2 regions of the Streptomyces sp. NPDC032822 genome follow, and region 2 is predicted to be linked to the other one. Evidence: riboswitches for the same ligand, from Rfam matches in the RefSeq annotation. Region 2 holds a riboswitch; the other holds the start of a gene.
What was found. Region 2 has a riboswitch for glycine ahead of gcvP (aminomethyl-transferring glycine dehydrogenase). Riboswitches for the same ligand answer to the same signal wherever they lie in the genome.
Positions count from the first base shown of each region.

Region 1: linked by a shared signal. The riboswitch ahead of gcvT (glycine cleavage system aminomethyltransferase GcvT) and the one ahead of gcvP (aminomethyl-transferring glycine dehydrogenase) in region 2 are both predicted to bind glycine.

Region 1 covers NZ_JBVIOL010000009.1:325,081-340,429, forward strand. Annotated here, with positions in the region: gene ACZ5VD_RS26495 (enhanced serine sensitivity protein SseB C-terminal domain-containing protein) at 1-93, opposite strand, end outside; gene ACZ5VD_RS26500 (enhanced serine sensitivity protein SseB C-terminal domain-containing protein) at 292-1,095, opposite strand; gene ACZ5VD_RS26505 (AAA family ATPase) at 1,164-1,838, opposite strand; glycine riboswitch at 2,010-2,120, shown strand; glycine riboswitch at 2,121-2,234, shown strand; gene gcvT (glycine cleavage system aminomethyltransferase GcvT) at 2,272-3,390, shown strand; gene gcvH (glycine cleavage system protein GcvH) at 3,500-3,877, shown strand; gene glyA (serine hydroxymethyltransferase) at 3,893-5,155, shown strand; gene ACZ5VD_RS26525 (L-serine ammonia-lyase) at 5,245-6,627, shown strand; gene ACZ5VD_RS26530 (hypothetical protein) at 6,669-8,471, shown strand; gene ACZ5VD_RS26535 (XRE family transcriptional regulator) at 8,482-10,902, opposite strand; gene ACZ5VD_RS26540 (glycoside hydrolase family 25 protein) at 11,092-11,649, shown strand; gene ACZ5VD_RS26545 (toll/interleukin-1 receptor domain-containing protein) at 11,755-12,138, shown strand; gene ACZ5VD_RS26550 (HEAT repeat domain-containing protein) at 12,216-15,349, shown strand, end outside.
Region 2 covers NZ_JBVIOL010000034.1:29,337-44,685, reverse strand. Annotated here, with positions in the region: gene ACZ5VD_RS42365 (DUF881 domain-containing protein) at 1-671, shown strand, start outside; gene ACZ5VD_RS42360 (small basic family protein) at 668-1,000, shown strand; gene ACZ5VD_RS42355 (DUF881 domain-containing protein) at 1,006-1,842, shown strand; gene ACZ5VD_RS42350 (FHA domain-containing protein) at 1,904-2,809, shown strand; gene ftsR (transcriptional regulator FtsR) at 2,853-3,590, shown strand; gene ACZ5VD_RS42340 (bifunctional nuclease family protein) at 3,676-4,149, shown strand; gene ACZ5VD_RS42335 (MerR family transcriptional regulator) at 4,410-5,054, shown strand; gene ACZ5VD_RS42330 (DNA polymerase IV) at 5,113-6,528, shown strand; gene ACZ5VD_RS42325 (PRC-barrel domain-containing protein) at 6,593-6,964, opposite strand; glycine riboswitch at 7,078-7,175, shown strand; gene gcvP (aminomethyl-transferring glycine dehydrogenase) at 7,352-10,237, shown strand; gene ACZ5VD_RS42315 (TOBE domain-containing protein) at 10,322-10,741, opposite strand; gene ACZ5VD_RS42310 (ABC transporter ATP-binding protein) at 10,801-11,874, opposite strand; gene modB (molybdate ABC transporter permease subunit) at 11,871-12,731, opposite strand; gene modA (molybdate ABC transporter substrate-binding protein) at 12,728-13,543, opposite strand; gene ACZ5VD_RS42295 (TOBE domain-containing protein) at 13,718-14,113, opposite strand; gene ACZ5VD_RS42290 (DUF1707 SHOCT-like domain-containing protein) at 14,236-14,829, shown strand; gene ACZ5VD_RS42285 (APC family permease) at 14,866-15,349, opposite strand, start outside.

The DNA of each region.
Region 1 (15,349 bases), on a different contig from region 2:
GCGAAGGAGCGCCTCGTAGGCGTCGTAGCGCCCCGGCGTCACCTGGCGCAGCATGTGCTCGACCTGGCCGGCTGCGATGCCGCTGGCGCTCACCTGTACCGCCCCTTCGTGAAGTTGCCGTGGTTATGAAACAGCTTATGTGGCGTGGCCGACAGGAGCGGCCCAGGAGCTCGGGGCTTTCGGTTCGTCGGCGAGTGCGGGTGGTGTGTGGCCGGTCGCGCTCACGCGGCGGAGCCGCACATCGATACAGCCCCGCGCCCCTTTCAGGGGCGCTGCCCTTCGCGGCGTCCTCTAGTAGCCCAGTTGGTAGAAGGGGCGGACCTGGTCCCTCATCCAGTGGCCGACCGGGTCGTCGGCCACGTCGAGGAGGACCAGGTTGACCGGCCAGGGAGCCGGGGCCAGGCCGAGGGCGGCGGCCAGCGCGTCCATGGGGGCCGTGCGCAGGTCGGGGGCGTCCCAGTGGGCGAGTTCGACGCCGACGAACATGACCGGGGCGGCCGTCTCGATGGCGGCGAGGCAGCGACGGGCCGTGCGGATCACGCCGGTCGCGGCGAACTCGGCGGAGGCCGCGGCGAGGAAGTCGATGGGGTCGTCCTGCCAGTCCGGTTGGTAGAGCCGGACGCGACCGCCGCCGGCCTGGCCGTCCAGCAGGGAGCGGCCGGTGCGGCAGAGGTCGGCCACCGCGGCCGGGGGCAGCGGCACACCGACCGTGCCGTCCGGGTTCACGGCGATGCCGAGCTGCGGGGGCAGACCGCGGGCGAACTCCACCGCGGGCGCGATGGTGTACGACATGTGCGCGCCGGCGACCTGGCGGAACTGCTCCTCGGAGCTGAAGACCGGCACATAGGCCTGGCCGTCGATCTCCAGGGTGGGCAGATCGAGCGGGCCGCTGTGCGGGCCGCCGCCACCGGGCAGCGGCACCCAGACGAAGCTGCGGCCGAGCACTTCGACGATCCGTCCGCCCGCCCCGGGGACGCCGAGAGAGGCCGAGAGCACCTCCTCCAGTTCGTTGCCGGGCCATCCGCCGTGGGGATGGGAGGGTGTCTGTGCCGGGAACTCCGAGAAGCCCGCGGGGAAGTCCGTCGGGAAGTCCATCTGCCGCCTACCGCCTGCCGAGTACCGCTGTGGTGGCTGAAAGGCTAGCGGGTGCGGACATGTCGGGGTCAGCCGGTGAAGCCGATCCGCCGCAGGACGTCCGCCGCGTCCCGGTCGATCAGGACCGCCGAGCCGCATCCCTGGGGCAGGTCGCCGTCCTCCACCGAGCTGATCAGACGGGAGGCCGCGCCCCGGTGGCGCAGGAACGCGTACCGCGAGACTCCCCGGCCGCGCTCGCGCTGGCCGGCCAGCGCGGTGTCCGGTGTGACGTCGAGCAGCAGCAGGTGCAGGACGCCGCCCCGGCGACGGGCCTCGCGGGCCAGCCAGCCGCGCACCCAGGCCTGGGTGCCGCAGTCGTGCACCACGACGCCCGCACCGGAGCGCAGCGCGCGGCGCAGCCCGGCGTAGTGGGCGAGGCGGACCAGCGGGCGGTAGACCGCGTAGGGCAGCAAGCGCGACAGGCGGCCGTCCCAGTGGTCGCGGGTGTCCTGGGAGTCGATCCGGACGCCCTTGACCGTGCGCCGCATCAGCGTGGACTTGCCGCTGCCCGGCAGGCCCGTGATGACCACGAGGTCCTGGGGGGCGAAGAGCAGTGCGTGCGGGCTGTGGCCACCGCGGTCACGCAGGTCGCGGACGACGGGTGCGGCAAGCGGTGCGCAGGCCTCCTCGGCCGGTGCCGTGGGCTGCTGAGGCAGCGCGAGGGCCGAGGTGGTCGCGTACGCCGTGGTCCTGTTCACCGTGATCGTCCTCCCCTGGGGTGGTCACGAGTCCCTCCCCGTCGAGTGTAAAGAGAAGGTAATACGCGGTGTCTCGTGTTTTCATGCGCTTACTGCCACAGCCCGGTTACAGATCCGGCCCTGCCGCGCGCCGGGGATGCGTGCAATGATGTCGGCGCCAACTGCATACCGGCCGTTTGAATCCGCGCGGGAGAGTTCCGGGTCGTACGTGTGTCGTACGAGTGCCCGGACGCCGAAGGAGCAAGTCCCTCCCTTGAATCTCTCAGGCACCGTTACCGCACGGGCGAGGCACATCTGAAAAGCGGGCCGCCCCGACAGCGGCCCCACCCAAGGTGCAAGTCGTGACCACCGTTTCGCGGGGTCGCGTCGAACCTCTCAGGTTCCGATGACAGATGGGGAGGAACGACCTCGCCGTCATGCCTTGGGAGACAACCGTCCGATGAGCAGCACCGCACCCCGTCTTACGGCCCTCGACGCCCTGCATCGTTCGCTGGGCGCGACGATGACCGACTTCGCCGGCTGGGACATGCCCCTGCGCTACGGCTCCGAGCGCGACGAGCACCACGCCGTCCGCACCCGTGCCGGTCTCTTCGACCTCTCGCACATGGGCGAGATCACGGTGACCGGGCCGCAGGCCGCCGCCCTCCTGAACTTCGCGCTCGTGGGCAACATCGGGTCCGTCGGCGTGGGCCGCGCCCGCTACACCATGATCTGCCGGGCCGACGGCGGCATCCTGGACGACCTGATCGTCTACCGGCTCGCGGACACCGCGTACATGGTCGTCGCCAACGCCTCCAACGCCCAGGTCGTCCTGGACGCCCTCGTGGAGCGGGCCGACGGCTTCGACGCCGAGGTGCGCGACGACCGGGACGCCTACGCGCTGATCGCCGTACAGGGCCCCGAGTCGTCCGGCGTGCTCAAGTCGCTCACCGACGCCGACCTCGACGGCCTGAAGTACTACGCCGGGCTGCCCGGCACCGTCGCCGGCGTCCCCGCGCTGATCGCCCGCACCGGGTACACCGGCGAGGACGGCTTCGAGCTGTTCGTGAAGCCGGAACACGCCGTCGAGCTGTGGCAGGCCCTCACCGAGGCCGGCGAGGGCGTCGGCCTGGTCCCCTGTGGTCTGTCCTGCCGGGACACGCTGCGCCTGGAGGCGGGCATGCCGCTGTACGGGCACGAGCTCTCCACGGAGCTGACCCCCTTCGACGCCGGGCTCGGCCGCGTGGTGAAGTTCGAGAAGGAGGGCGACTTCGTGGGGCGCGCCGCCCTGCGCGAGGCCGTCGACAACCTCGACCACGAGCCGCCGCGCGTCCTGGTCGGCCTGATCGCCGAGGGCCGCCGTGTCCCGCGCGCCGGGTACCCGGTCGTCGCCGACGGCCGGGTGATCGGCGAGGTCACCTCCGGCGCCCCCTCGCCCACGCTGGGCAGGCCGATCGCGATGGCGTACGTCGACGCCGGGCACGCGGCGCCGGGCACCGCGGGCGTGAGCGTGGACATCCGGGGCAGCCACGAACCGTACGAGGTCGTGGCGCTGCCGTTCTACAAGCGACAGAAGTAGACACTCGAAGCGGTCCGTGCGTGACCCTGCGCACATTCCCGCCGCTCACGCACGTCTCCAGCAGTCCCCCCTTCATCAGCACTCCCCCGCGTACAGGAGAATTCAGGCCATGAGCAACCCCCAGCAGCTGCGCTACAGCAAGGAGCACGAGTGGCTGTCGGGCGCCGAGGACGGCGTCTCGACGGTCGGCATCACGGAGCACGCGGCCAACGCGCTCGGCGATGTCGTGTTCGTCCAGCTCCCGGAGGTCGGTGACACGGTGGCCGCGGGCGAGACCTGCGGCGAACTGGAGTCGACCAAGTCGGTGAGCGACCTGTACTCCCCCGTGGCCGGCGAGGTCACCGAGGTCAACGAGGACGTCGTCAACGACCCGTCCTTGGTGAACTCCGCCCCGTTCGAGGGCGGCTGGCTGTTCAAGGTACGCATCGCGGAGGAGCCGGCCGACCTGCTCTCCGCCGACGAGTACACCGCCTTTTCCGCCGGCTGAGGAGTCGTACACCTGATGTCCGTTCTGAACACGCCCCTGCACGAGCTCGACCCGGAGGTCGCCGCCGCGGTCGACGCCGAGCTGCTGCGCCAGCAGTCCACCCTCGAAATGATCGCCTCGGAGAACTTCGCGCCCCTCGCGGTGATGGAGGCGCAGGGCTCGGTCCTCACCAACAAGTACGCCGAGGGCTACCCGGGCCGCCGCTACTACGGCGGCTGCGAGCACGTCGACGTCACCGAGCAGATCGCGATCGACCGGGTCAAGGAGCTGTTCGGCGCCGAGTACGCCAACGTGCAGCCCCACTCGGGCGCCTCCGCCAACCAGGCCGCGCTGTTCGCGCTGGCCCAGCCCGGCGACACCATCCTCGGCCTGGACCTCGCCCACGGCGGTCACCTGACCCACGGGATGCGGCTGAACTTCTCCGGCAAGCAGTTCGACGTGGTCGCCTACCACGTGGACGAGGCCGGTCTCGTCGACATGGCCGAGCTGGAGCGGCTCGCCAAGGAACACCGCCCGAAGGTGATCATCGCGGGCTGGTCGGCGTACCCCCGCCACCTGGACTTCGCCGAGTTCCGCCGGATCGCCGACGAGGTCGAGGCGTACCTCTGGGTCGACATGGCGCACTTCGCGGGGCTGGTCGCGGCGGGCCTGCACCCGAACCCGGTCCCGTACGCGGACGTCGTCACCTCCACCACCCACAAGACGCTGGGCGGCCCGCGCGGCGGGATCATCCTCGCCAAGCAGGCCTTCGCCAAGAAGCTGAACTCCTCCGTCTTCCCGGGCTTCCAGGGCGGTCCCCTGGAGCACGTGATCGCGGCGAAGGCGGTCTCCTTCAAGGTCGCCGCCTCGGAGGACTTCAAGGAGCGCCAGCGGCGGACCGTCGAGGGCGCCCGGATCCTCGCCGAGCGGCTCACGGCCGCCGACGCCCGGGAGGCCGGTGTGAACGTCCTGTCCGGCGGCACCGACGTGCACCTGCTCCTGGTCGACCTGCGCGAGTCCGAGCTGGACGGCCGGCAGGCCGAGGACCGTCTCCACGAGGTCGGCATCACGGTCAACCGCAACGCCGTCCCGAACGACCCGCGCCCGCCGATGGTGACGTCCGGTCTCCGTATCGGTACGCCGGCCCTGGCCACCCGCGGCTTCACCGCCGAGGACTTCGCCGAGGTCGCGGACGTCATCGCCGAGACCCTCAAGGCGTCCTACGACGCGGCGGCGCTGGCCGCCCGGGTGAAGGCCCTCGCCGACAAGCACCCGCTGTACCCCGGTCTCAACAAGTAGTTCCTTTTCGTGGGGTGTCCCGCACACTCGAAGGTGAGCGGGGCACCCCACGGGAAACCCCCTGCACCACCCCGTTCTGAGGAGTCCCCGTGGCCATCTCGGTCTTCGACCTGTTCTCGATCGGCATCGGCCCGTCCAGCTCCCACACGGTCGGCCCGATGCGCGCGGCCCGCATGTTCGCCCGCCGGCTGCGCAACGAGGGCCTGCTGGAGGCGACCGCCTCGGTGCGCACCGAGCTGTACGGCTCCCTCGGCGCGACCGGCCACGGCCACGGCACGCCCAAGGCGGTCCTGCTCGGCCTGGAGGGCGACTCGCCACGAACGGTGGACGTGGAGCAGGCCGATGGGCGGGTGGAGGAGATCAGGGAGGCGGGCAGGATCCGGCTGCTGGGCGAGCACGAGATCCCGTTCGCCTTCGACGACGACCTCGTCCTCCACCGCCGCAAGACCCTGCCGTACCACGCGAACGGCATGACCCTGTGGGCGTACGACGCCTCGGGGGCGGAACTCCTCACGAAGACGTACTACTCGGTGGGCGGCGGGTTCGTCGTCGACGACGACGCGGTGGGCGCGGACCGCATCAAGCTCGACGACACGGTCCTCAAGTACCCCTTCCGCACGGGCGACGAGCTGCTGCGCCTGGCCCGGGAGACGGGCCTGTCCATCTCCTCGCTGATGCTGGAGAACGAGCGTGCCTGGCGGACCGAGGAGGAGATCCGGACCGGGCTGCTGGAGATCTGGCGGGTGATGCAGGCGTGTGTGTCGCGCGGCATGTCCCGCGAGGGCATCCTGCCGGGCGGGCTGAAGGTCCGCCGCCGAGCGGCCATGACGGCCCGCCAACTCCGCGCGGAGGGCGATCCGTTGGCGCACGCCATGGAGTGGAGCACGCTCTACGCGATGGCGGTGAACGAGGAGAACGCGGCGGGCGGCCGGGTGGTGACCGCGCCGACCAACGGTGCCGCGGGCATCATCCCGGCGGTCCTGCACTACTACGTCAACTTCGGGGCGGGGGGCGCCTCCGAAGGGGAGAAGGAGGACGGGGTGGTCCGCTTCCTGCTGGCCGCCGGCGCGATCGGCATGCTCTTCAAGGAGAACGCCTCCATCTCCGGCGCCGAGGTCGGCTGCCAGGGCGAGGTCGGCTCCGCCTGCTCCATGGCGGCGGGAGCGCTCGCCGAGGTCCTGGGCGGTAGCCCCGAACAGGTCGAGAACGCCGCCGAGATCGGTATGGAACACAACCTCGGCCTCACCTGCGACCCGGTCGGCGGCCTGGTCCAGATCCCGTGCATCGAGCGCAACGGCATGGCCGCGGTGAAGGCGGTCACGGCGGCGAAGATGGCGATGCGCGGCGACGGTTCGCACAAGGTGTCCCTCGACAAGGTCATCAAGACGATGAAGGAGACGGGGGCCGACATGTCCGTGAAGTACAAGGAGACGGCCCGGGGCGGGCTGGCGGTCAATATCATCGAGTGCTGAGGAGCCGTTCGGGTCAGTCGAGTCAGGGGAGCAAGCCGGCCGTGACGGGTGGGGCAGCACGGTTGCGGGTACCGGTGGGCGAGGACGCGGAGCGCTGGGTCACCCGCGTGGGTTGTCGTCGCGTCCTGCTCGTCGTGCACAACGTGACGTCCGCGACCCGCCTGTTGGACGTGCTCCCGCTGTTCCACAGCGATGTCCGGGTGCAGTTGTTCGCGACCTGCACGGGGTCGTCCCCGTTCCTGGCCGGGGTGCCCGGGCTGTTGGAGCGGGCGGGGCTGCCGGTCCTCCCCTGGGAACAGGCCAGGGACACGACGTTCGACCTGGTGGTGGCGGCGAGCTACGGCGGTGAACTCGGTTCGGTACAAGGCAAGTTGGCCGTGTTGTCCCACGGGGTTGGGTACAATAAGAGGCTGGCTACACCGGACACCGGACACCGGACACCGGACACCGGACATCCGGTCTTCGGCCTTTCGCGGGACTGGGTGCTGGAGGACGGGCGCCCCATCGCCACCGCCATGGTCCTGTCGCACCCCGAACAACTCGCGAGACTCCGCTCGGCCTGCCCCGAGGCGGCGCCCACCGCGGTACTCGCGGGAGACCCCTGCTACGACCGCCTCCTCGACGCGCTCCCCCAACGCGACCGTTTCCGCCGCGCGTTGGGCGTGGGGCCCGACCAGCGGCTGATCGTCGTCAGTTCGACCTGGGCGCCGCGTTCACTCTTCGGCGGCGGCGAGGAGACAGGTACCGGCGGGCCCGGCACCGACGATCTGCTGCCCTGGCTGCTGTCACGGCTGGCGGCGGAGCTGCCGGCCGACGAGTACCGGACGACCGCCGTCCTGCATCCGAACATCTGGTACGGACACGGTCCCGGGCAGGTCCGTGCGTGGCTGGACAACGCGCGGCGGGCCGGCCTTGAGGCGATCGATCCGCTGGACGGCTGGAGGCAGGCCCTGATAGCCGCCGACTGCGTCCTCGGAGACCATTCGAGCGTCAGCTACTACGCGTCGGCCACCGGCGTCCCCGTCCTGCTCGGAGCGTTCCCCGAGGAAGACCTCGACCCGCTCTCCCCGGTGGCCGCCTTCGGCCGCAGAGCCCCTCGTCTGCGGCGCCGCGGCAGCCTGCGCGCCCAGATCGACCAGGTGATCGCCTCGCACGATCCCGGCCGCTACAAGGAGCTGACGGAACAGACCAGTTCGTCACCGGGCGAGTCGGCGATCCTCCTGCGCCGCCTCTTCTACGACCTCATGGGCATCCCCGAGCCCGGGCAACACCCGGCGCTGCTCGACCCGTTGCCGCTGCCGCCGTATCTCCCCGCCCGTGTCACCGCCCCGATCCGGGTCCTCGCCCGGCAGATCGGTACGGATCCGCCGGAGGTCGGCCTCGTCCGGTACGCCGTCGTCGGTGACGAGCCGGACCCGTCGCAGGACCCGGGGGCGGGCCCGGTGGACACCGCCCACACGGTGGTCGACGAGGAGACCCGGGAGACCGGTCGGCTGCGCGTCGCCGACATCGTCGTACGGCATGCGGCCGGGGACGACCCGCGGCTGGGCCCGCCGGCCGCCTGGACATCGGAGACGCTGGACCGCTACCCGTACTGCGGGCTGGTCGCCTACGTCGACGGACCGGACCGCTGTGTCGTGCGCACCCGCGAGGGGGATCTCGTACGGCTGTCCGCGGCCACGGACGTCGACGGCCGGCCCGACCTGTGTGATCCCGCCGTCTACGCCTCCGCGCTCTACGCCTGGACGGCGAGCGGCAGGCCTGTGGCGTCGGCCGGCCCCGAGATCACCGTACGCACCGGTGCGGCGGTGCACCGCGTGGCCGTCGAGCCGTACTCGCCCTGAGCGGGCCCCCTCAGGCCTCCGTCTCGGCCAGGCGTGCCCGCACCCGTTCGAGGCCGGCCCGGTCGCGGTTCCTCTCGAAGCACGCGGCGGCGGCGCGCAGGTCCTCCGCCTCCTCCGCCGGGCGGCCGGAGCCGCGATGGCACTCCGCCCTCGCCACGAGGGCGTCGGCGAGTTGCAGCCCCGCGCCCGCCTCGACCATGGTCTCGACGGCCGCGTCCAGGCACACGCGGGCGAGTTCCGGGTCGCCCGCGCCCAAGTGGGCGTCGGCGAGGCTCATATAGACACGGCCCGCGTTGTAGGGGTCGCCGCCCGGCAGCTCGCGGAACCGGGCGAGGGCGTCGTTGAGCCGGGGGACGGCGGCGGTGAAGTGCCGCTGCCCGGTCCGGGCGCGGGCGATGTGGTGCTCCAACAGGGCGGTGGCACGCGGCAGATCCTTCTCGCCGTCCTCGCCCGGGCCGATCCGGCCGAGGATCTCCCGCGCCTCCTCGAAGCACCGCTGCGCCGCCTCGAACTCCCATTTCCTGAGGTGGAGCAGCCCTCGGGCCTCGCTCGCGGTCGCCTCCCCGCGGTGATGGCCGCACGCCCGGTCCGCGTCCCTGGCCTGGTCTAGGGCGCTCTCGGCTTCGCCCGCCTGGCCGAGTCCCATGTGGCCGAAGGCGAGTTGCACGCACATGCGGCCCACGGCACGCGGGTCGCCGAACTCGGCCGCGCCGCGCCGGGCGGCCTCGACACCGAGCAGATGGGTGTCGATCCACTGGGTGTGGAAGCCGAGCAGCAGATGCAGACCCCACAGCGCCTCGCACAACTGCCAGACGAGGTCGTCGAAGCCGTGGTGCGCGGCGGCCCGGACGACGGCCGCGAGGTTCTCCCGCTCGGTCCGGAGTTCCTCCAGGGCGCGTTTGCCGTCCGCCGGGTCACGGTCCTCCGGGACGGCGAGTCCCTGGTAGGCGGGGCCGAGCCGCCAGCGCAGCGGCATGACCCGGAAGTCCGCCCCCGCCGCGAACCGCAGCTGTGCGACCGCCACCCGGCGGACCGCGGCGGCCATGCGGCCGTGGCCGTCCTCGGCGACCGCGAGGTCGCGGGCGTGCGCCCGGGTCAGGTCGTGGAAGCGGTAGCGCTCCTCCCCGACCTCCTCCAACAGGTGGACGCGGGCGAGCTGTTCAAGAAGCGCACGGGCCTCCTCCTCGCTGACGCCGGCGGCGGCCGCGGCGCACCTGACGGTCAGCGTCGGCCAGGCCCACACCGCCGTCGCACGGTAGAACGCGGCGCAGGCGGGCGTCAGTTCGGCGTAGGAGACGTCCTGGGCGAGCCGGACGGGATCGGCTGCGGTCGCCGAGGCGTCGGGGCCTCCGTCTCGCATGGCGGTGCCTTCCTGGTGGCCGTGGATCCGGTCGGACAACTCGCGCGCGACGCGCTCCCAGGTCAGGTGTTCCCGGACGGCCAGTCCAGCACCCGTGGTGCACACCGCGAGGGGAATCCCACCGGTGCCCTCCACGACGGCCCGGACGACCGCGTCCGACGCCGGCGGGCGGTCCCCTCCGACGACCCGTCTGATCAGACTGACGGAGTCCTCGGTCGACAGCGGCCCGAGGGGGAACGGCCGGGCACCGTGCCCGGCGACCAGGCGCCCCGGCCGATGCCGACTCGTCACCAGGACAAGGCACTTCGGCGAGGCCGGGAGCAACGGAACGACCTGGGCGTCGTCATGGGCGTTGTCCAGGACGACGATCATGCGCCGGTCGGCTGTGCAGTCCAGGTACAGATCCCGCTGGCGTGCTTCGTCGCCCGGCACCATGCCCGGTGGCACCCCGAGCCGTTCCAGGAACCGGGCGAGCACGTCGGAGGAGGAGAGCGCCGTACCGGCCGACGCTCCGTTCAGATCCGCGAACAGGACGCCGTCAGGGAACCGCTCCCCCAGTTCGAACGCGCACTGGACAGCGGCGGCGGTCTTGCCGATGCCACCCGGCCCGGTGAGAGCGACGATCGTCGGCGCGCCCGGCGTACGGTCCTCCGCGTCCAGCAAGGCCGTGATCCCCGCGCGCACGTCCGCGCGGTCGGTGAACACCGCCGTCGTCGGCGGCAGCATCCGCGGCCTGGAGTCGCCCTCCGTCACGGCGGGCACGGCGCGCGGCGCCAGCCACGAGGCCTCACGGACCCACTCGGTCAGCTCCCGCGCGAACTCCGGTGAGGTACGGGCGACTTCCACCAGTCTCGACGCGGCAGCCGTCTGCTCGGCCGCGGTGACGGGCAGCGTGAGCAGGCTCGAACCGCCCGCTCCGGCCCCGGCATCCGGCTCCCCCGCACGGCCTCTGCTGAGCAGCCCGGAGAGCCTTTCCGAGGTCCGCCGGCCCATCTCGCCACCCGCTCCGGAGAGGGCACCGGAAGCGACCGTACCGATGGCCGAGAGCACCATGCCCGTCAACAGTTCCACCCTGGGATCCCCCAACTCTCCGTTCCCACAATGATATCGACGCGATCTCCGGCACCGGGGTCCGGTCATCCGGGCCCGGTGACCGGCCGAGGTCCACGTTTCCCCGTCACGGGCGTAACCCCCGTGCCATGGTGGAACAGCAGTCGACACCCGATTCCTGCCCCCCACAGGCAACTTCAGGGAGCCCCCATGCTGCGCGGTATAGATGTGAGCGCCTACCAGTCCTCCTCCTACACCACGGAGGGTCTCTCCTTCGTCTTCATCAAGGCGACGGAGGGCCGTTCGTACGTCAACTCGAAACTCGCCGGCCAGACGAAGCGGGCCCGCGACGCCGGCCTCGTCGTCGGCTTCTACCACTTCCTCTGGCCGGGCAACCTCACCGCCCAGGCGGAGTACTTCGTCAGCAAGGCACCGGAGAAAGCGGGCGACATCCTCGCCGTCGACTGGGAGACGACCGGCGACGGCACGCACGCGAGCAACGCCGAGAAGGACAGCTTCATCCGCAAGGTGAAGGCACTGCGGCCGAACAACAGGGTCGTCCTGTACGCGAACAGGAACTACTGGCTGAACGTCGACACCACCTCGTACGCGGGCGACGGTCTCTGGATCGCCGACTACGTCACGGCCGGCAAGCCCCGCATCAAGGCGAAGTGGCGGTTCCACCAGTACACCGACGATCCGCTGGACCGGAACGTGGCGGACTTCGCCAGCAGGGCGGCGCTGCGGGAGTGGGCCCGGGGTGCCTGAACGCGAGTGAACATGCCTGAGAGGCAGGGCAGTTGACTGCTCTCCACCCCACCGAGCAGGCGGTCTGTGGGTAGCATGGAGCAACCGACCTGCACGGGACCGAACATGGCGAACGTCTTCATCAGTCACCGCAAGAGCGACACGGCCGCCGCCGATCGGCTCGCCCGGGACATCACCTCCGCCGGACACACGGTGTGGTTCGACGAGTGGCACGTCCAGTTGGGCGACTCCGTCGTGGAGCGGATCAACGAAGGACTGGAAGGCGCCTCCTACCTCGTCCTGTGCTATTCGCAGCACGGCGTGATGAGCGCCTGGACCACCCGCGAGTGGATGTCGGCCCTTCATCGCCAGCTCGAAGGCCAGGCGGTCCGCGTTCTGCCGGTCGCCTTCGGCGGGTCCGCCCCCGCGATTCTGGCCGACATCAAGTACGCCGACCTGGCGGCGGACTGGGATCTGGGAGTCGGCCAGTTGCTCAGGGCGATTCGCTGACCGGGGCGGGAGCGTTCACCGCGAACCGCACATCGGTGACCACTCATCGGGGGAAAGCTCATCGGGGGGAGCCGTACATGGTGCAGGTCCTGATCGCGCACGCCGAAGGCGAGGAGGGGCTCGCCGAGGACATCGCCGAGCCCCTGAGGCGTGCCGGATACGAGGTCGTGCACTACGGCACGCTCCTCATCGGCGAGTCGCTGGGCGAGAAGGCCTCACAGGCGATCGCCCAGGGAAGTCCGGTCGTAGTCTGCGGGACGATCAAGGCTCTGGGCACCGGCTGGGCGTACCGGCTCGTGAACGCGGCACGAGGCCATTCCGGCATCAGGATCTTCGCGTTGCAGATGGAGCAGAACGCGTACCTGGACATGCTGCCGCTCGACGGAAAGGTCGCACGGTACTGGCAGGACCCGAAGAAGGCCGTCTCGGAACTCGTCGACGCCCTGTCGGAGTACTTTCCCGCCAGTGAGACGCCAAGTCGTCGAGGACAGAGCGATCTGGAACGCCGGTACCGGGAGGTCGCCCTCAAGACCTGCGACATCGTCGACCTGGCCTACCTCCCCAACGAGGACCGCGAACTCGCCACCAAGGACCTCCTGCTGCGCAGTCTGTACGTCTCGCTGCGGGTGTCGGTGGAGATCCCCCCGGAAGCCGAGTCGAACGATCTCGACAAGAAACTCCAGGACATGGAGGTCCGTCGCGGGGACCGTGGTTTCGCGGCTCCCGTTCCCGACTCCGCCGCACGCTTCTCCGTGGGCGAGCGGCTCAGGGAATCGAAGCGCCTCGTGGTCCTCGGGGATCCCGGTGCCGGCAAGAGCACGCTGCTGCGCTGGATCGCGACGGCCTACCTCCTGCGCCTCAAGTCGGATCCCGACTGGAAGAAGCTGCCGGACATCGAGACCCTGCCCGAAGCGGACTGGCTCCCCCTGCTCATTCGTTGCCGGGAGATCGACGAGGGGCGGGGTCCGGGGTCGCTCGAAGCCATCATCCGACGCCATCTGCACGACTACCCGCAGTTCTCCGACCGGGAGGCCGAGAGCCTCACCTCCGCACTGCTCGACGCGTTGCGGGAGGGTCGTGTCCTGCTGCTGATCGACGGTCTGGACGAGATCTCCGACCCGGCGCTCCGCGCCCGCTTCTGCCGCCAGATCGAGCAGATCCACGTCGCGTACCCCGAGTCCTCGATCATCGTCACGTCCAGGATCGTCGGCTACCGGGAGATGGGCCTGCGCATCACCCGGGGTTTCGAACACGCCACGGTGCTCGATCTCACCCCGGAGGACAAGGACGACTTCGCGCGGCGCTGGTGCGCGGTGAGCGAACCCCTGCTCCGTCAGGAGACGGCCGCGCAGCTGCTGATCAGCGACATCCACAGCACCGACCGCATCGAGCACCTCACCGGGAACCCGATGCTGCTGACGACCATGGCCCTGGTCAAGAAGAAGGTCGGAAAGCTGCCGAGCCATCGGGCGGACCTCTACCGCGAGGCCGTCGACGTCCTCCTGAGCTGGCGCAGCACCGCGAACGAACGGATCGACCGGTACGAGGCGCTTCCCCAACTCCAGTATCTGGCCTACTCGATGTGCGATGCCGGGATCCAGCAGATGCGGGAGGACGAGGTTCTCGACACGTTGGAGCGGATGCGGGAGGAGTTCCCCACCGTTCGGGCGGCACGACAGCACACGCCGCTGGAGTTTCTTCGCCTGCTGGAGCGCAGGACCGGGATCGTCGTGGAGTCCGGCAATGTCCCCCACGATGGTGGGCTCGTACCGGTCTATGAGTTCCGGCATCTGACGTTCCAGGAGTACCTGGCCGGACTCGCTCTCGTCACCGGCCGGTTCCCGGGGCGGGAGAAAGGGACGTCACTGGCGGAACGGGTCGCGCCTCTCCCTGCCAGGACCTCTCCCGCCACCGGGTTGGCAGGGACGACCGAGCTGGCTGTGTCGGAGGCCTGGCGGGAGGCAATCAGGCTGTGCGTCATGTCGTGCAACGACGACGATGTGGACAGTGTCCTGCGGGCCATCGCCTTCCCCGCGGAGGGTGAGGAAACCGGGACAACGGGTCGGCCAAGGGCGGTACTCGCGTTCTCCTGCCTCTCGGACGAGCCCAACGTCAGTGAGGACGTGGCGATGAGCATCATCGACCGGTTCATCGACGAACTCGGGGACAGTGATGGCGGTGGCCGTATGCACACCGTCGCGGACTCTGCCTCATTCGAAACCGCGAGCTCCCTGTGGGGTCCTGTCTTCAGCAGTCGCATCGTCACCACTTGGCTGGAGAAGCCCCACGAATTCTGGAGGATCACCGGCACCGCGGCCACCGCGCTGGGCAACACCGCGCCCGGTGAACCGGTCCAACTCGCGGCCTGGACACGCGATCAGACCGCTCAGCTTGTCGACCAGCAGACCGAGAAGCGGGTCGAGGCGGCCCTCGCCGTGATGCAGGCCTCCTTCATGAGCAACATCGCGATGGCGCCCAGGCTTGTACCGCGCCTCATGTCCATGCTCTCGCACGGGTCGCACGAGGCCATCGCAGCAGCCTGGGCTCTCTCCTGGCTGGCCAAGGCCGCAGCGCCGTCGGCTGACCACAAGAGAATATGGAAGCCCACGAAACGTCAGCTCGACAGAATCGCGCACGTCATTCAGACCGAGGACGTACCGGCGGAGGCCGTCGGATTTCTCCTGTGGACCCTCGACGAACCCACCGCCTCACGTCATCCCGGCCTGTCCGCCAAGGCGGCCGAGCGGTTCATCGGCACCGACCGGAGAAGCCGCGATCTGATCGCGAACGAGTACACGAAACTATTCCCCGACCAGACAGCCCCGCTCATCGCCGTCCTCCGACATGACGACGAGGACGTCCGTCGCACAGCGGCGGTCCTGTTGACGCGCATGGAGCGCCCCGGGACAGCGGAGCCGCTCGCCGAGGCACTGTCCGGCATCACGGACGGCGAGACACGTGACGCCATCATGCGCACTCTGGGCCGCCTCGGTGACGTGAGAGCGATCAAACCACTGCTCAAGTTGCGGCAGGAGCGCCCCCTTGAGCTGCCGTCGCTCACGGTTGCCGTGCTGGCGACGCTGGGCGACCCCAAAGCCCAACGTGCCGTCACGCGAGCGATGAGGGCCAAGTCCGAGCACACGAGACGGGAAGCCCTATGGTCCCTGGCCACCCTGGAGAAGGACCCCACCGCACAAAGACTTCTCACCCG
Region 2 (15,349 bases):
CGGCCCAGGCCCGGGTCGCCGCCCCCGTCGTCGCCAAGGAGCGCGAGGAGCTGATCGACCGCATCGATCAGGAGACGGACACCGCCGACGAACTCGAGGACTCCGTCGACGAACTGCGCGACGACGTCGGCGCGCGCCAACGTGCCGCCCTCAAGGACAGCGGTGGCAGTTCCCAGGCGGAACTCGTGGGCATCCTGTCGGGCGCCGTGGAAGTGCACGGTCCCGGTGTGAAGCTGGTCGTGGACGACGCCAAGGAAGCCACCACCGGTGGTGACGGCAACCCGCGGGAGACCTCCGGGTTCTCCGACACCGGGCGCGTGCGGGACCGGGACATGCAGCGGGTGGTCAACGGGCTGTGGGAGTCGGGTGCCGAGGCCGTGTCGATCAACGGGCAGCGGCTGACGGCACTGTCGGCGATCAGGGCCGCGGGGGACGCCATACTGGTCGACAACAAGCCGCTCGTGCCGCCGTATACGGTGCTCGCCGTGGGGGATGGCAAGCGGCTGAGCACCAGGTTCCAGGACAGCGCGGACGGCCTGTACCTGCATGCCCTGCAGGAGAACTACGGCATCCGGACCGCCATTTCGGTGGAGGACGACCTCCGGCTGCCCGCAGCACCGAGTGTGATCGTACGTACAGCACAGCCGAGAACTGAGAAGGGCACATCGTGATCGCCGTACTGGGCCTCGTCGTGGGAGTCGTGGCCGGCCTGTTGGTCCGGCCCGAGGTTCCGGCGGTCGTCGAGCCTTATCTGCCGATCGCCGTGGTGGCGGCGCTCGACGCCGTCTTCGGAGGTCTGCGGGCCATGCTCGACGGCATCTTCGACGACAAGGTCTTCGTCGTGTCGTTCCTGTCGAACGTGGTCGTGGCCGCACTGATCGTGTTCCTGGGCGACAAGTTGGGCGTCGGTGCCCAGCTGTCCACCGGCGTCGTCGTCGTGCTCGGCATCCGGATCTTCTCCAATGCCGCTGCGATCCGCCGACACGTGTTCCGGGCGTGAGGCGGATGAGCGACCAGAACGAGACAGGCGAGAACAGGCTGCGCAAGGAGCTGCCGCCGGAGGCAGCGACCGCCGGCGCTCCGGAGCCGACGGCGGACGCCTCCGAGGAGCCGCCGCAGCGCCTGGGCCGGCAGCGGCTGGCGAACGGGCTGTGGCCGCCGCGGGTCACCCGGGCCCAACTCATCGTCGCGGTGCTGCTGTTCGGGCTGGGTTTCGGTCTGGCTGTTCAGGTGGCGTCGAACAGTGACGGTGACAGCGCGCTGCGGGGCGCCCGTCAGGAGGATCTGGTGCGCATCCTGGATGAACTGGATGACCGTACTCAGCGTCTTGAAGACGAGAAGCAGGGCCTTGAGAAGCAGCGGGACGAGCTGGAGAACAGCTCTGACCAGGCCGAGGAGGCCCGCAAGCAGACGGTCGAGAAGGAGAAGCAGCTCGGCATCCTGGCGGGCACGGTGGCCGCACAGGGGCCGGGTATCACGATGACCATCGACGACACGAAGGGCACGGTCAAGGCGGACATGCTCCTGGACGCGATCCAGGAGCTGCGCGCGGCCGGTGCGGAGGCGATCCAGGTGAACGGCGTGCGCGTGGTCGCGGGCACCTATCTGACCGACTCCGACAAGAGCGTGAGCGTCGACGGGAACAAGATCAACGCTCCCTATCGTTTCAAGGTCATCGGTAAGCCGCAGGACCTCGAACCGGCGCTCAACATCCCAGGAGGCGTGGTGCAGACTCTGGAGAAGGAGCAGGCCACCGTGAGCGTCGAGCGGTCGGACAAGATCGTCGTGGACGCCTTGCGAGCGGCGAAGCGGCCTGACTACGCTCGGTCGTCCTCCCAGTGAACCGGGGGTGCATGGGGGGCGTCCGGCCAGGGCAAGAGGTTGCGGGGGGTCGGCGCACCGATTGGGTGGTGCGTGGTGGAAACTGTCTGGTGGATACGGACGTTGTGAGGATGTCCGGGTCGACCGGTGTGTTCAATCAGGGTTCGTCCTGCCCCACGGGCGGGTCTGTTTCGGTCAAGGGGAATCGCCCGTGAAGTTGTTTGCGAAGTTGTTCGGCAAGAGCGCGCGAGAGGGCAGCGACAACGCGACCGCCCGCCATCGCGCACAGCCTGACGCAGAAGGCCAGCGCCCGCTGTTCCGGGATCAGGTCGGCGGTCCCGGCGAGGACGTTCCGGGAGGTCAGGGCGCGCCGTCAGTTGACCCTGCCCAGTCCGGAGGCATAGGTTTCGGGCAACCGTCAACCTCAAGTACGGGTGGAGGGTTTTCCCCTATGTCGGCCCTGGTGTGTACGAGGTGCGGTAACCGCAACGCGGAGAACAGCCGCTTCTGTTCGAACTGTGGTGCTCCGCTGCGGGCCGGCGCCGCCCCAGAGCGCCCGTCCGAGACGACGTCCACGATCTCCATCTCCGGGCTTGAGGCCTACGACGCCGAGGTCACGGGTCAGACGCAGATGCCCATGCTCTCTCCGGAGGCACAGGCGGCGGTCGACGCGCTGCCGCTGGGCTCGGCGCTCCTGGTGGTGCGTCGCGGACCGAACTCGGGCAGCCGCTTCCTCCTGGACGGCGACCTGACCACGGCCGGGCGTCACCCGCAGAGCGACATCTTCCTGGACGACGTCACGGTCTCCCGTCGGCACGTGGAGTTCCGTCGCGGTCAGGACGGTTCGTTCACGGTGGCCGACGTGGGCAGTCTGAACGGTACGTACGTCAACCGTGAGCGCATCGACCAGGTGGCTCTGAACAACGGTGACGAGGTGCAGATCGGCAAGTACCGGCTGGTCTTCTACGCGAGCCAGCGAGGCTACTGACCCTCCCCCAGACTCCATCCGGGGGAACCCCCAGGGAAGGTCCATGCTTCAAACACCGAGCGGCGGTGCCGGGAACGGTAACGCCGCCACGGACAGTGGGCTGATGAGTATCGGCACGGTGCTGAACGCGCTGCGCGACGAGTTCCCCGAAGTCACCATCTCCAAGATCCGCTTCCTGGAGTCGGAGGGGCTCATCGAGCCGCAGCGGACCCCCTCGGGGTACCGCAAGTTCAGCGCCCACGACGTCGAGCGCCTCGGTCACGTCCTGAGGATGCAGCGGGACCACTATCTGCCGCTCAAGGTGATCCGTGAGCACCTGGACGCCATGGAGCGCGGTGAGGCACTGCCGTTGCCGGCGGTGGGCCGCCAGCGGGACGGTGAGGGCGTCGTTGAGATCGCCGAGGCGCCCACGGCCGCCAGGATCGGGCGGGACGAGCTGATGGCCGCCGCCGAGATCGGCGAGCAGGAACTACAGGAGTGGGAGTCGTACGGGCTGATCACTCCGCTGCCCGACGGGGCGTACGACGCGGAGGCGGCCACCGTGGCCTCGCTCGTGGCCGAGCTGGGGCAGTTCGGGATCGAGCCGCGCCATCTGCGGGTGATGAAGGCGGCGGCCGACCGTGAGGCCGGACTGGTGGACCAGGTGGTGGCTCCGCTGCGGCGCCATCGCAACCCGCAGACCAGGGCACACGCCGAAGCGCGTACGAAGGAACTGGCCGGGCTCACGATGAAGCTGCACGCGGCACTCGTGCAGACCGCGCTGGGCGTGCGGCTGCCGTGACGTCGGCCCTTCGGCGCAGGCCGGATCGGCCGCCCGTTCTCTGCCCGACTACCCAAACGTCCCGGGCACGGCCTAGGGTTGCTGTGTGAACGAGCTCGATGTCGTAGGTGTCCGGGTCGAAATGCCCTCCAACCAACCGATCGTGCTCCTGCGTGAAGTGGGAGGCGACCGCTACCTCCCCATCTGGATCGGGCCTGGGGAGGCTACGGCGATCGCTTTCGCGCAGCAGGGCATGGCACCCGCTCGACCGCTGACCCACGACCTGTTCAAGGACGTGCTGGAGGCTGTCGGCCAGGAGCTCACCGAAGTGCGCATCACGGACCTGCGTGAGGGCGTCTTCTACGCGGAGCTGGTCTTCGCCAGCGGGGTCGAGGTGAGTGCCCGCCCCTCCGACGCGATAGCACTGGCCCTGCGGACCGGAACGCCCATCTACGGCAGTGACGGTGTGCTGGACGACGCCGGCATCGCGATCCCGGACGAGCAGGAGGACGAGGTGGAGAAGTTCCGCGAGTTCCTCGACCAGATCTCGCCCGAGGACTTCGGCACCAGCAGCCAGTGAGACATCCACGAGCCCGGCGGGCGGACAGCCCCGCCGGGCTCGTCCATGTCCGGTGACGTCTCAAATGCCGGCATTTGCCAGCGGCGCGTGAGAGAGTCCTGCAAGCCACTACGAGCGCATTCGGCTAGCCTTTCCCCGCGGTTGGGTGCGGGAAACCACTCGTAGGGTGATTATCACCCGGCGTGCCGAGTGTGGCGATCGTTGACGCGCCCCTGGTGACTGCCTACCGTCGAGAAGGCAGGTCAAGGACGGAGGTCGGCGTGAGAAGCAGGGGCGACGGTACGGCTGGGGGTGCCCCCGGACGCAGTCTCGGGGCGAGCGGCCCGTACCCGCTTCACAGCAACGCGGTCGATCACGCTCCGCAGCGACCGGCGGCCGTGCCGAGCAGTGGAGGGGCGACGTCCATGGCGTCCGAACAGATCGGCTACCGCGGTCCCACGGCCTGCGCGGCCGCCGGTATCACCTACCGGCAACTGGACTACTGGGCCCGCACCGGCCTCGTGGAGCCGAGCGTGCGGCCGGCCCACGGGTCGGGGACGCAGCGGCTGTACAGCTTCCGGGACGTCGTCGTCCTGAAGATCGTGAAGCGCTTTCTGGATACCGGTGTGTCGCTGCAGAACATCCGCACCACCGTGCAGCACCTCAGGGAACGCGGTTTCTGCGACCTGGAGCGCATGACGCTGATGAGCGACGGTGCCACGGTCTACGAGTGCACCTCGCCGGACGAGGTCCACGCACTGCTCCAGGGCGGTCAGGGGATCTTCGGGATCGCCGTGGGTGTGGTCTGGCGGGACGTGGAGAGCGCGCTCTCCCAGCTGCACGGGGAGCGGATCGACACCGGGGAGACCCTTGTCGGGCACAACCCCGCGGACGAACTGGCGCGGCGGCGCAACCGGGCGGTCTGAGCGCCGGCCCGGCTCTTCGGAGACGGCATTGTCAGTGGCGTAGGGCAGCATCGGGGATGTGAGAAGCGCGCCCACGATCCTGCATCTCGACATGGATGCCTTCTTCGCCGCGGCGGAGCAGGCGTCCAAGCCGAGCCTGCGCGGGAAGGCCGTGGTCGTGGGTGGGCTCGGGCCGCGGGGTGTGGTGGCCACGTCGTCCTACGAGGCACGGGTTTTCGGGGTGCATTCGGCGATGCCCATGGCGCAGGCGCGCCGGCTCGCTCCGAACGCGGCGTACCTCGTGCCGCGCTTCGCGTTCTACCGGGCCATCAGCGAGCAGGTGATGGGGCTCCTGCGGGCGCTGTCGCCGCTGGTGGAGCCGTTGAGCCTGGACGAGGCGTTCGTGGACCTGGAGGCCGGGGAAGCGGCCTGGGACGGTGAGTCGGCGCGGCTGGCCGGGATCAGGCTGCGGGCCGACATACGGGCCTTCACCGGGCTCACGGGGTCGGTGGGGCTGGCCGCCTCCAAGATGCTCGCGAAGATCGCCTCGGAGCAGGCCAAGCCCGACGGACTGGTGCTGATCGAGCCCGGGACCGAGCGGGCGCTGCTGGGGCCGATGTCGGTGCGGACGCTGCCGGGGGTCGGGCCGGCCACGGGTGACCATCTGCGGCGGGGCGGCATCCACACCATCGACGAGATCGCCGAGGCGGGCGAGGACGAGCTCGTGAGGCTGCTCGGCAAAGCGCACGGTCATGCGCTGTACGCCATGGCGCTGGCGCACGACGAGCGGCCCGTGGTGGCCGAGCGGGAGACGAAGTCGGTGTCCGTGGAGGACACGTACGACGTCGACATCCATGACCGGCTCAGGGTGGGGATGGAGGTGCAGCGGCTCGCCGACCGGTGTGTGCGGCGGCTGCGTGACGCGGGGCTGTCCGGGCGGACCATCGTGCTCAAGGTGCGGAGGTACGACTTCTCCACGCTGACCCGGTCCGAGACGCTGCGGGGGCCCACGGACGACCCGGGGGTGGTGCGGGAGGCCGCGGCACGGCTGCTGGACTCCGTGGACACGACGGGCGGCGTGCGGCTGCTGGGAGTGGGGGTGAGCGGGCTGGCCGACTACACACAGGAGGACCTGTTCGCGCAGGCGGCGGGGGAAGCCGAAGCGGGGGAGCGCAGGGAAGCGGGGGCGGTGGAGGATGCCGTCGACGCGGCTGTCGTGGAGCCTGTGGCGCCGGTCGAGCGGCGGTGGGTGTCGGGGCACGATGTGCGGCATGCCACGTACGGGCACGGCTGGGTGCAGGGAAGCGGGCTGGGACGGGTCACCGTGCGGTTCGAGACGCCCGACTCGGAGCCCGGGCGGGTGCGGACGTTGCGCATCGACGATCCGGAGTTGGAGGTGGCGGAGCCGTTGCCGCTGGTGGCGCGAAGACCGGGCGAGGGTGGGGACGGTGACGGGGGGTCTTCGGTGGATGGAGGGAGAGCGCGGGCGGGGTGAGTCGCGCGTCGGTGCCGTGGGGCAGGTGAGGCGGAGGGACTCGGGGCTGCGGGGTCGGTGGGGATCAGGCTTCCTCTGTGCCTGCCAGCCTGCCGAAGTCGTGGTCCGGGAAGGGGGGAGGGGCACTGATGTCGAGGCCGTAGTGGTGGTAGAGCTGGAGTTCCTGGTCGGGGGAGAGGTGGCGGCCCACTCCGAAGTCGGGGGCGTCCTTGATCAGGGCGCGGTCGAAGGGGATGCGGAGGGTGCCCTCGATCAGTTCGCTGGGCTCCAGGGGGACGAAGGCGTCTCTGGAGAAGAGGCCGGTGCGTATGGCCGCCCACTCCGGAACGCCGGTCGCGTCGTCGAGGTAGACCTCGTCGATGGTGCCGATCTTGGTGCCGGTGCGGTCGAACGCCTTGCGGCCGATCAGGTTGCGCGGATCGATGTCGGTCTGCACGGGCCCTCCACTTGCTCGCAACTCATCCGTAAACACTACAAAAGAGCAGATTCAGGGAGGCGGCCACTTGAGGGATCGGGCGTTGACCTCGCTGGTAGGCTGGCAGCGGCTGCTGACCCCGTGCGGGAGAGTCCTCCGGACACCATCCGGAAGGCGCCGAAGGAGCAAATCCTCCCCGGAATCTCTCAGGCCCACGTACCGCACGGACGAGGTCACTCTGGAAAGCAGGGCGGGTGTCGACGGCTTCCGCTCTCACCGACGGTGAAAGCCGGGCACCCTCGGGCGGCCCGGTGAAACTCTCAGGTTGAGATGACAGAGGGGGAGGCCGTCGGGGTACCCGTGCCGGGGTTCCCCTCGAAGGTCGCGTCAGACCAGGAGGCCTCCGCAATGACTGCCCACCGCATTCCGCTCGCCGAGCTCGAACAGGGCATCCCCTTCGAGCAGCGCCACATCGGGCCCGACCAGGAGGCGCGGGCCAAGATGCTCGCGCAGGTCGGATACGGCTCGCTCGACGAACTCACCGCCGCCGCGGTCCCGGATGTGATCAAGAACGCCGACGCGCTGGAGCTGCCGGGCGCCCGCACCGAGGCCGAGGTGCTGGCCGAGCTGCGGTCGCTGGCCGACCGCAACCAGGTGCTCGACTCGATGATCGGGCTCGGGTACTACGGGACCTTCACGCCGCCCGTGATCCTGCGCAACGTGATGGAGAACCCGGCCTGGTACACGGCCTACACGCCGTACCAGCCCGAGATCTCCCAGGGGCGGCTCGAAGCCCTGCTGAACTTCCAGACGATGGTCGCCGACCTCACCGGGCTGCCGACCTCCGGTGCCTCGCTGCTCGACGAGGGCACCGCGGCCGCCGAGGCGCTGGCGCTGTCCCGGCGTATGGGCAAGAACAAGAAGGGTCTCTTCCTCGTCGACGCGGACACGCTGCCGCAGACCGTCGCCGTGATCCGGACCCGCGCCGAGCCGACCGGCGTGGAGGTCGTCGTCGCCGACCTCGGCGAGGGCATTCCGGCCGGGCTCGCCGGGCGGGAGATCAACGGGGTGCTGATCCAGTACCCGGGCGCCTCCGGGGCCGTACGCGACATCAAGCCGCTCATCGACCAGGCCCACGAACTCGGCGCGCTCGTGACCGTCGCCGCCGATCTGCTCGCGCTCACGCTGCTGAAGTCCCCGGGCGAACTCGGTGCGGACATCGCGGTCGGGACGACGCAGCGGTTCGGGGTGCCGATGGGCTTCGGCGGGCCGCACGCCGGATACATGGCCGTGCGCGAGAAGTTCGCGCGCAGCCTGCCCGGGCGGCTCGTGGGGGTGTCCGTGGACGCCGACGGGAACAAGGCCTACCGGCTCGCCCTGCAGACCCGTGAGCAGCACATCCGCCGGGAGAAGGCGACCAGCAACATCTGCACCGCGCAGGTGCTGCTGGCCGTCATGGCCGGCATGTACGCCGTCTACCACGGGCCCGACGGGCTCAGGGGCATCGCGCGGCGCACCCACCGGTACGCCACGATCCTGGCCGCGGGACTGACCGCCGGTGGGATCGAGGTCGTGCACGGTTCCTACTTCGACACGCTGACCGTGCGGGTGCCCGCGAAGGCCGCCGAGATCGTCGCCGCCGCGCGCGCGAACGGCGTCAATCTGCGGCTCGTGGACGCCGACCAGGTGTCCATCGCCTGCGACGAGACCACCCTGAGGGCCCAACTGGGCGCCGTGTGGGACGCGTTCGGGGTCGAGGGGGACGTCGAGGCGCTCGACGCCGCCACGGAGGAGACACTGCCGGGCGCGCTGCTGCGGTCCGACGAGTATCTGGCGCACCCGGTGTTCCACCAGTACCGGTCCGAGACCGCGATGCTGCGCTACCTGCGGCGGCTGGCCGACCGGGACTACGCGCTCGACCGCGGCATGATCCCGCTGGGCTCCTGCACGATGAAGCTCAACGCGACCACCGAGATGGAGCCGGTCACCTGGCCCGAGTTCGGGCAGCTGCACCCCTTCGCCCCCGCCGAGCAGGCGCAGGGCTACCTCACGCTCATCCGCGAGCTGGAGGAACGTCTCGCCGAGGTCACCGGCTACGACAACGTGTCGCTGCAGCCCAACGCCGGGTCGCAGGGCGAGCTGGCCGGGCTGCTCGCCGTACGCGGATACCACCGTGCGGGCGGTGACGAGCAGCGGACCGTGTGTCTGATCCCGTCGTCCGCGCACGGCACGAACGCCGCCAGCGCCGTGATGGCGGGCATGAAGGTCGTCGTCGTGAAGACCGCCGAGGACGGCGAGATCGACGTCGAGGACCTGCGGGCGAAGATCGAGCAGCACCGGAACGAACTGGCGGTGCTGATGATCACGTACCCGTCGACGCACGGTGTGTTCGAGGAGCACGTCGCCGACATCTGCGCCCAGGTGCACGAGGCGGGCGGGCAGGTGTACGTCGACGGGGCCAACCTCAACGCGCTGGTGGGGCTGGCCAAGCCGGGGCACTTCGGCGGCGACGTCTCGCACCTGAACCTGCACAAGACGTTCTGCATCCCCCATGGGGGCGGCGGTCCGGGCGTCGGGCCGGTCGGTGTGCGTGCGCACCTGGCGCCGTATCTGCCGAACCACCCGCTGCAGCCCGCGGCCGGCCCGGAGACGGGTGTCGGTCCGATCTCGGCCGCGCCCTGGGGTTCCGCCGGGATCCTGCCGATCTCCTGGGCGTACGTCCGGCTCATGGGCGGTGAGGGGCTGAAGCGGGCCACGCAGGTGGCGGTGCTCTCCGCGAACTACATCGCCAAGCGGCTGGAGCCGCACTTCCCCGTGCTCTACACCGGTCCGGGCGGGCTGGTCGCGCACGAGTGCATCATCGATCTGCGGCCGCTGACCAAGGCGACCGGTGTGAGCGTCGACGATGTCGCCAAGCGGCTCATCGACCACGGGTTCCACGCGCCGACGATGTCCTTCCCGGTGGCCGGCACGTTGATGATCGAGCCGACCGAGTCCGAGGACCTGACGGAGATCGACCGGTTCTGCGAGGCGATGATCGCCATTCGTGCGGAGATCGAGAAGGTCGGCTCGGGTGAGTGGTCCGCGGACGACAACCCGCTGCGGAACGCGCCGCACACCGCCGGGGCGCTGGGCGGGGAGTGGGAGCACGCCTACACGCGCGAGGAGGCCGTCTTCCCGGCCGGTGTGTCGGTGGCGGACAAGTACTGGCCGCCGGTGCGCCGCATCGACCAGGCCTTCGGCGACCGCAACCTCGTCTGCTCCTGCCCGCCGCTGGATGCCTACGAGGACTGACACACGTCGTAGCGCCTGTTGAAGGGCTGTGTTCGTAGCGAGTGACGAGGGGCTCCGTCCGGCTGGGCGGAGCCCCTCGGTGCGTCATGGGGTCGCGAGGGAGACCTCGGTCGACTTGATCAGGGCTACGACCGAGGTGCCGGGTGCCAGGGCGAGGTCCGTGACGGCGTCTCGAGTGATCACCGCGGTCAGGTCGCCGCCCTCGACGGCTACCTTGACGCAGGCCATGGCGCTGCCGGTCGCGACCGAGCGGACGGTGCCCGGCAGTTGGTTGCGGATGGAGACGCCCGCGACCGGGGCGGTGGCGAGGGAGACCTCGGTCGACTTCACCAGGGCGCGTACGGCGGTCCCCGCGGCGAGGCCGAGTTCCTCGACGGCCTCCAGGGTGATCGCCGCGGTGAGGTTCCGGCCGCCGGTGAGGCGGACCTTGACGGTGGCCATGACCTCGCCCGGGGCGAGGGTGGTGACGGTGCCGGGGAGCTGGTTGCGGATGCTCAGGCTCATGGGAAGGCCTCGTGGGGGTGGTGGGGGAATCGGGTCCTCACCGTAGCCCTCGACGAGCGTTATGCCGGGTATGCGTGGGTCTGCGTCGCCTTGACCGTGGCCCACACCGGTGCGCCGGGACGCAGGTCGAGTTCGGCGGCGGCGACGGTGGTGAGGTCTGCGGCGAGGGGGAGTTCGCCGGTGAGGGCGGCGCGGATCTGGTCGCCGTGGGTCTCCAGGCCGGCCACTTCGCCACGCCAGAGGTTGCGGGCGCTGGAGCCGGTGGGGCGGTCGCTGTGGAGGGTCACCGCGCTCGGCGGGAAGGCCACGAAGACCGGTCCGGTGAGGTCCTCGGTGGTGGTGATGTCCGGGCCGGTGTCGAGGTGGACGGTGTGGCCGTCGGCCCGTCCCTTGTAGAGGTTGAGGCCGACCAGCTGTGCGATGTAGTCCGTGCGGGGGTGCCGGGCGATGTCGGCGGGGGTGCCTTCTTGGACGACGTGGCCGTCTTCGATGACGACGAGGCGGTCGGCCAGCACCATGGCGTCGAGTGGGTCGTGGGTGACGAGGACGGCGACGGCCTCGAACTCGGCGAGATGGCGGCGGAGTTGGGCGCGGACTTCCAGCCGGGTGCGGGCGTCCAGGGCTGCCAGGGGTTCGTCGAGGAGCAGCAGACGGGGGTGGGTGGCCAGGGCGCGGGCCAGGGCGACGCGTTGGGCCTGACCACCGGAGAGGCGGCGGGGCTTGGATCCGGAGTGCTCGGCGAGGCCCATGCGGTCCAGCCACTCGGTGGCCTCGGCCCGGGCTTCCGCCTTGGTCGCGCCGTGGCAGCGCGGGCCGAAGGCCACGTTGTCGAGGGCGGTGAGGTGGGGGAAGAGGAGGTAGTCCTGGAAGACGACGCCGACCGGGCGGGACTCGGGGGGTGTGCGAGCCAACTCGCTGCCGTCCAGGCGTAGATGACCGCCGCTCAGGGGGGCGAGGCCGGCCAGGGCGCGCAGGGCGGTGGTCTTGCCCGCGCCGTTCGGGCCGAGCAGGGCGAGGACCTCACCGGGGGTGGCGGTGAGGGTGATGTCGAGGCGGAAGGGGGCGCGGTCGACGATGAGGTGGGTGTCGAGACCGTTGGTGGGGGCGGGGGGTGTGGGGGGGTTGGTGGTCATGTTGTTGTCATCCAGCGGTCGCGTAGGCCGGCCAGGACTGCGATGGAGACTGCCAGGAGTACGAGGCTGAGGGCGATGGCCGCGGCCGGGTCGCTCTGCAGGGCCAGGTAGACCGCCAGGGGCATGGTCTGGGTGCGGCCCGGGAAGTTGCCCGCGAAGGTGATCGTGGCGCCGAACTCGCCGAGGGCACGGGCCCAGGCCAGTACGGACCCGGCCGCGATGCCCGGCATGATCAGCGGCAGGGTGACCCGGCGGAACGCGGTGAAGCGGGAGGCGCCGAGGGTGGTGGCCGCCTCCTCGTAGCGGGGGTCGGCGGCGCGCAGGGTGCCCTCGACGCTGATGACGAGGAAAGGCATCGCCACGAAGGTCTCGGCGAGGACCACACCGGTCGTGGTGAACGGGAGCGTGATCCCGAACCAGGAGTCCAGGTACTGCCCGACGACGCCGTTGCGGCCGAGGGCGAGCAGCAGGGCCACGCCGCCGACCACCGGGGGCAGGACCAGGGGCAGGGTCACCAGGGCGCGGACCAGACCGCGGCCGGGGAAGTCGGTGCGGGCCAGCAGCCAGGCCAGCGGGACGCCGATGACCAGGCTCAGCGCGGTCGCCGCCGTGGCGCACAGCAGGGACAGGCGGAGGGCCTCCCAGACCGCGGGGCTGGTCAGCTGATCCGGGAGGTCGCGCCAGGGAGCCCGTACGAGAAGGGCGATCAGCGGCAGGAGCAGGAACGCCAGGCCCACCAGGGCGGGGAGCAGGAGAGGCAGGGGTACTCCGCCGCCCCTGCCGAACCTCCGGACACGCCGGCGCCGCGGACCGCCCTCCAGGGCGGTCGCGGTGCCGGCCTTGTCGGGTTCGGTCACGGCTTGAGGAACCCGGCCTCGTTCAGGACCTTCTGGCCCTCGGCGGACTGCACCAGCGCGATGAAGGCCTTGGCGGTGCCGGGGTTGGGGGCGTCCTTGAGGAGGGTGATCGGGTAGTCGTTGACGGCCGCGGCCGACTCGGGGAAGTCCACGCCCTCCACCTTGTCACCGGCCGCCTTCACATCGGTCTTGTAGACGACGGCCGCGTCGGCCTCCTTGAGCTCGACCTTGGTCAGGGCGCTCTTGACGTCCTGTTCGTAGGAGACCGGCGTGAGCTTGAGGCCGGCGGCCTCCAGGGCCTTCTGGGCGGCGGCACCGCACGGCACCGTCCTGTCGCACAGGACCACCTTGAGGCCCGACCTGGTGAGGTCCTTGAGGGAGGCGACCTTGTGAGGGTTGCCCGGCAGGGTGGCGATCTCCAGCTGGTTGCGGACGAAGGTGGCGGGCTTGCCGGCCGCGTCCTTCGCGTCCGTCACGATCGCCATGGTCTTGGGGCTCGCGGCGGCGAAGACGTCGGCCGGGGCGCCGCCCGTGATGCTCGCGGCGAGGCTGTCGCTGCCGCCGAAGCTGAAGGTGACCTTGGTGCCCGGGTGGGCCTTCTCGAACGCCTTGCCCAGGGCCGTGAAGCTCTCCTGGAGGGAGGCCGCGGCGAAGACGGTCACCGTGCCGGTCGGCTTCGACGACGAGGAGCCCGACCCGGCGGAGTCGGAGTCCGAACCGGACGAGGAGCACGCGCTCAGTGCCAGCAGCGCGGCGGTCCCCACGCCGAGCGCCTGCGTGGTCCGCCGGGTCCGGCGCACGGAACGGGTCATCACGGGTCCACTCCCTGGGTCTGTCTGGAGAAGAGCCCGTCGGACCCTTCGATACGCCGATCATACTTCCGCATGTGCGAGGGGTAAGTCAGCCGTCGCATCGCATGAGCGGGGTAGATCGCGAGTGGGGTGCGCATGTGCGTTCGTACGGGGTTTTCCTTGGGTGGGGTGGATTCAGACGCGGTCGATGTGTACGTTCGTCGACTTCACCCGGGCCGTCGCCTCCATGCCGACCTCCAGGCCGAGTTCCTCGACGGCTTCGCGGGTCAGCAGGGAGACCAGCCGGTGCGGGCCCGCCTGGATCTCGACCTGGGCGGCGACGTCGCCCAGCTTGATCGCGGTGACGATGCCGGGGAAGGCGTTGCGGACGGAGGTGTACGTCGGGTCCTCGTCGGTGCTCGTGGCCTTCGCCAGCTCCACCGAGAACGCCGCCAGGTCCCGGCCGTCGACGAGTCGCCGCCCGTTGTCGTCGCGATGGGTCGTCACCCGGCCGGCGTCCGCCCAGCGGCGCGCGGTGTCGGGGCTCACGCCGAGCAGTCTCGCTGCCTGGCCGATCGTGTAGGACTGCATGCGGGTCACGATAGGCCGCGAACGGCGGGTCGTGGATGCGGGGTTGGCTACCGGGTGTGACGCGATATAGCGTTAGTCTTCGGCGTGGTGACGGTGACGGTGTCGTGGATCGGGGTGAGGGGATGTCGGACGAGCGCGCGCTCGCGGATACTGCGTCGGCGCCCGGGCTGAGGGCGTCGCACGAGGACCGGGACCGGGTGGTGGACGTACTGCGCATCGCCGCGGGGGACGGCCGGCTGACCGCCGAGGAGTTGGACGAGCGCCTGGAGGTCGCGCTGTCCGCGCGCACGATGGGTGAGCTGGCGGTTCTGACCGTGGACCTGCCGGCGACCGGCGCGCGAGGCGCGGTCGAGGCCAAGGATGTCGTCCGCATCGAGCAGGAGGGTGCCTCCGCCCTGCGCGACGGGACCTGGGTGGTGCCTCGGCGGATGGAGATCAACTCCGCGTGGGGCGATGTGACGCTCGACTTCACCGAGGCCGTGATCACCCACGACACCCTGCGCATCGACCTCGGTATGCGGGGCGGTGCGCTCCGGCTCGTGACCCGGCCCGGGATCGTCGTGGACACCGACTCGCTGGTGAAGCACTACGGCCAGGTCAAGGCGCGGCGGGCCGGATCCACTGACGCTGCCGTGGTGCTGCGCGTGGAAGTGGCCGGAGAGCTGCACTTCGGGCAGGTCGTGGTGCGTCCGCCACGGAGGCTGTTCGGCAGGTAGATCGCGTCCGGGGCGGCGGCGGCCGTGCGCGAGGGTTCAGCCCGTGTGGACACGCGGTCGGCGTGATCGGTCCGGTTCCGCCTCGCGCAGGACCTCCCGGGTGACCGGGGCGACCTCGCCCTGGCCGAAGAGGAAGAAGCGCAGGAAGTTGGCGAAGGGGCTGCCCTCGGTCCACTCGAAGTAGATGTGCGGGGTGCGGCCGGTCGTGTCGCGGACGTGCAGGAGCAGGGCGGCCAGGGCGTTGGGGATGGAGGACGACTCCAGGGTCAGGACGCGGTAGCGGTGGTGGAGCACTTCACCGCGTACGGTCAGACCCGCCTCGAACTCGGAGGGGTCGAGGACCGTGACCTCGACGAAGACGAAGTCCTCCCCGGGGATGTCGTTGTCCTCCCGGATCTGCTCGATCTTGTCGCGGTACTCCGCCTTGTCGCGCTGGTCGGGCTCGTTGGCGATGAACCGGATCTTGCGGGTGGCCATGTCCCGGATGAAACGTTCCGCCATGGGGTCGAGCGTCACGCTG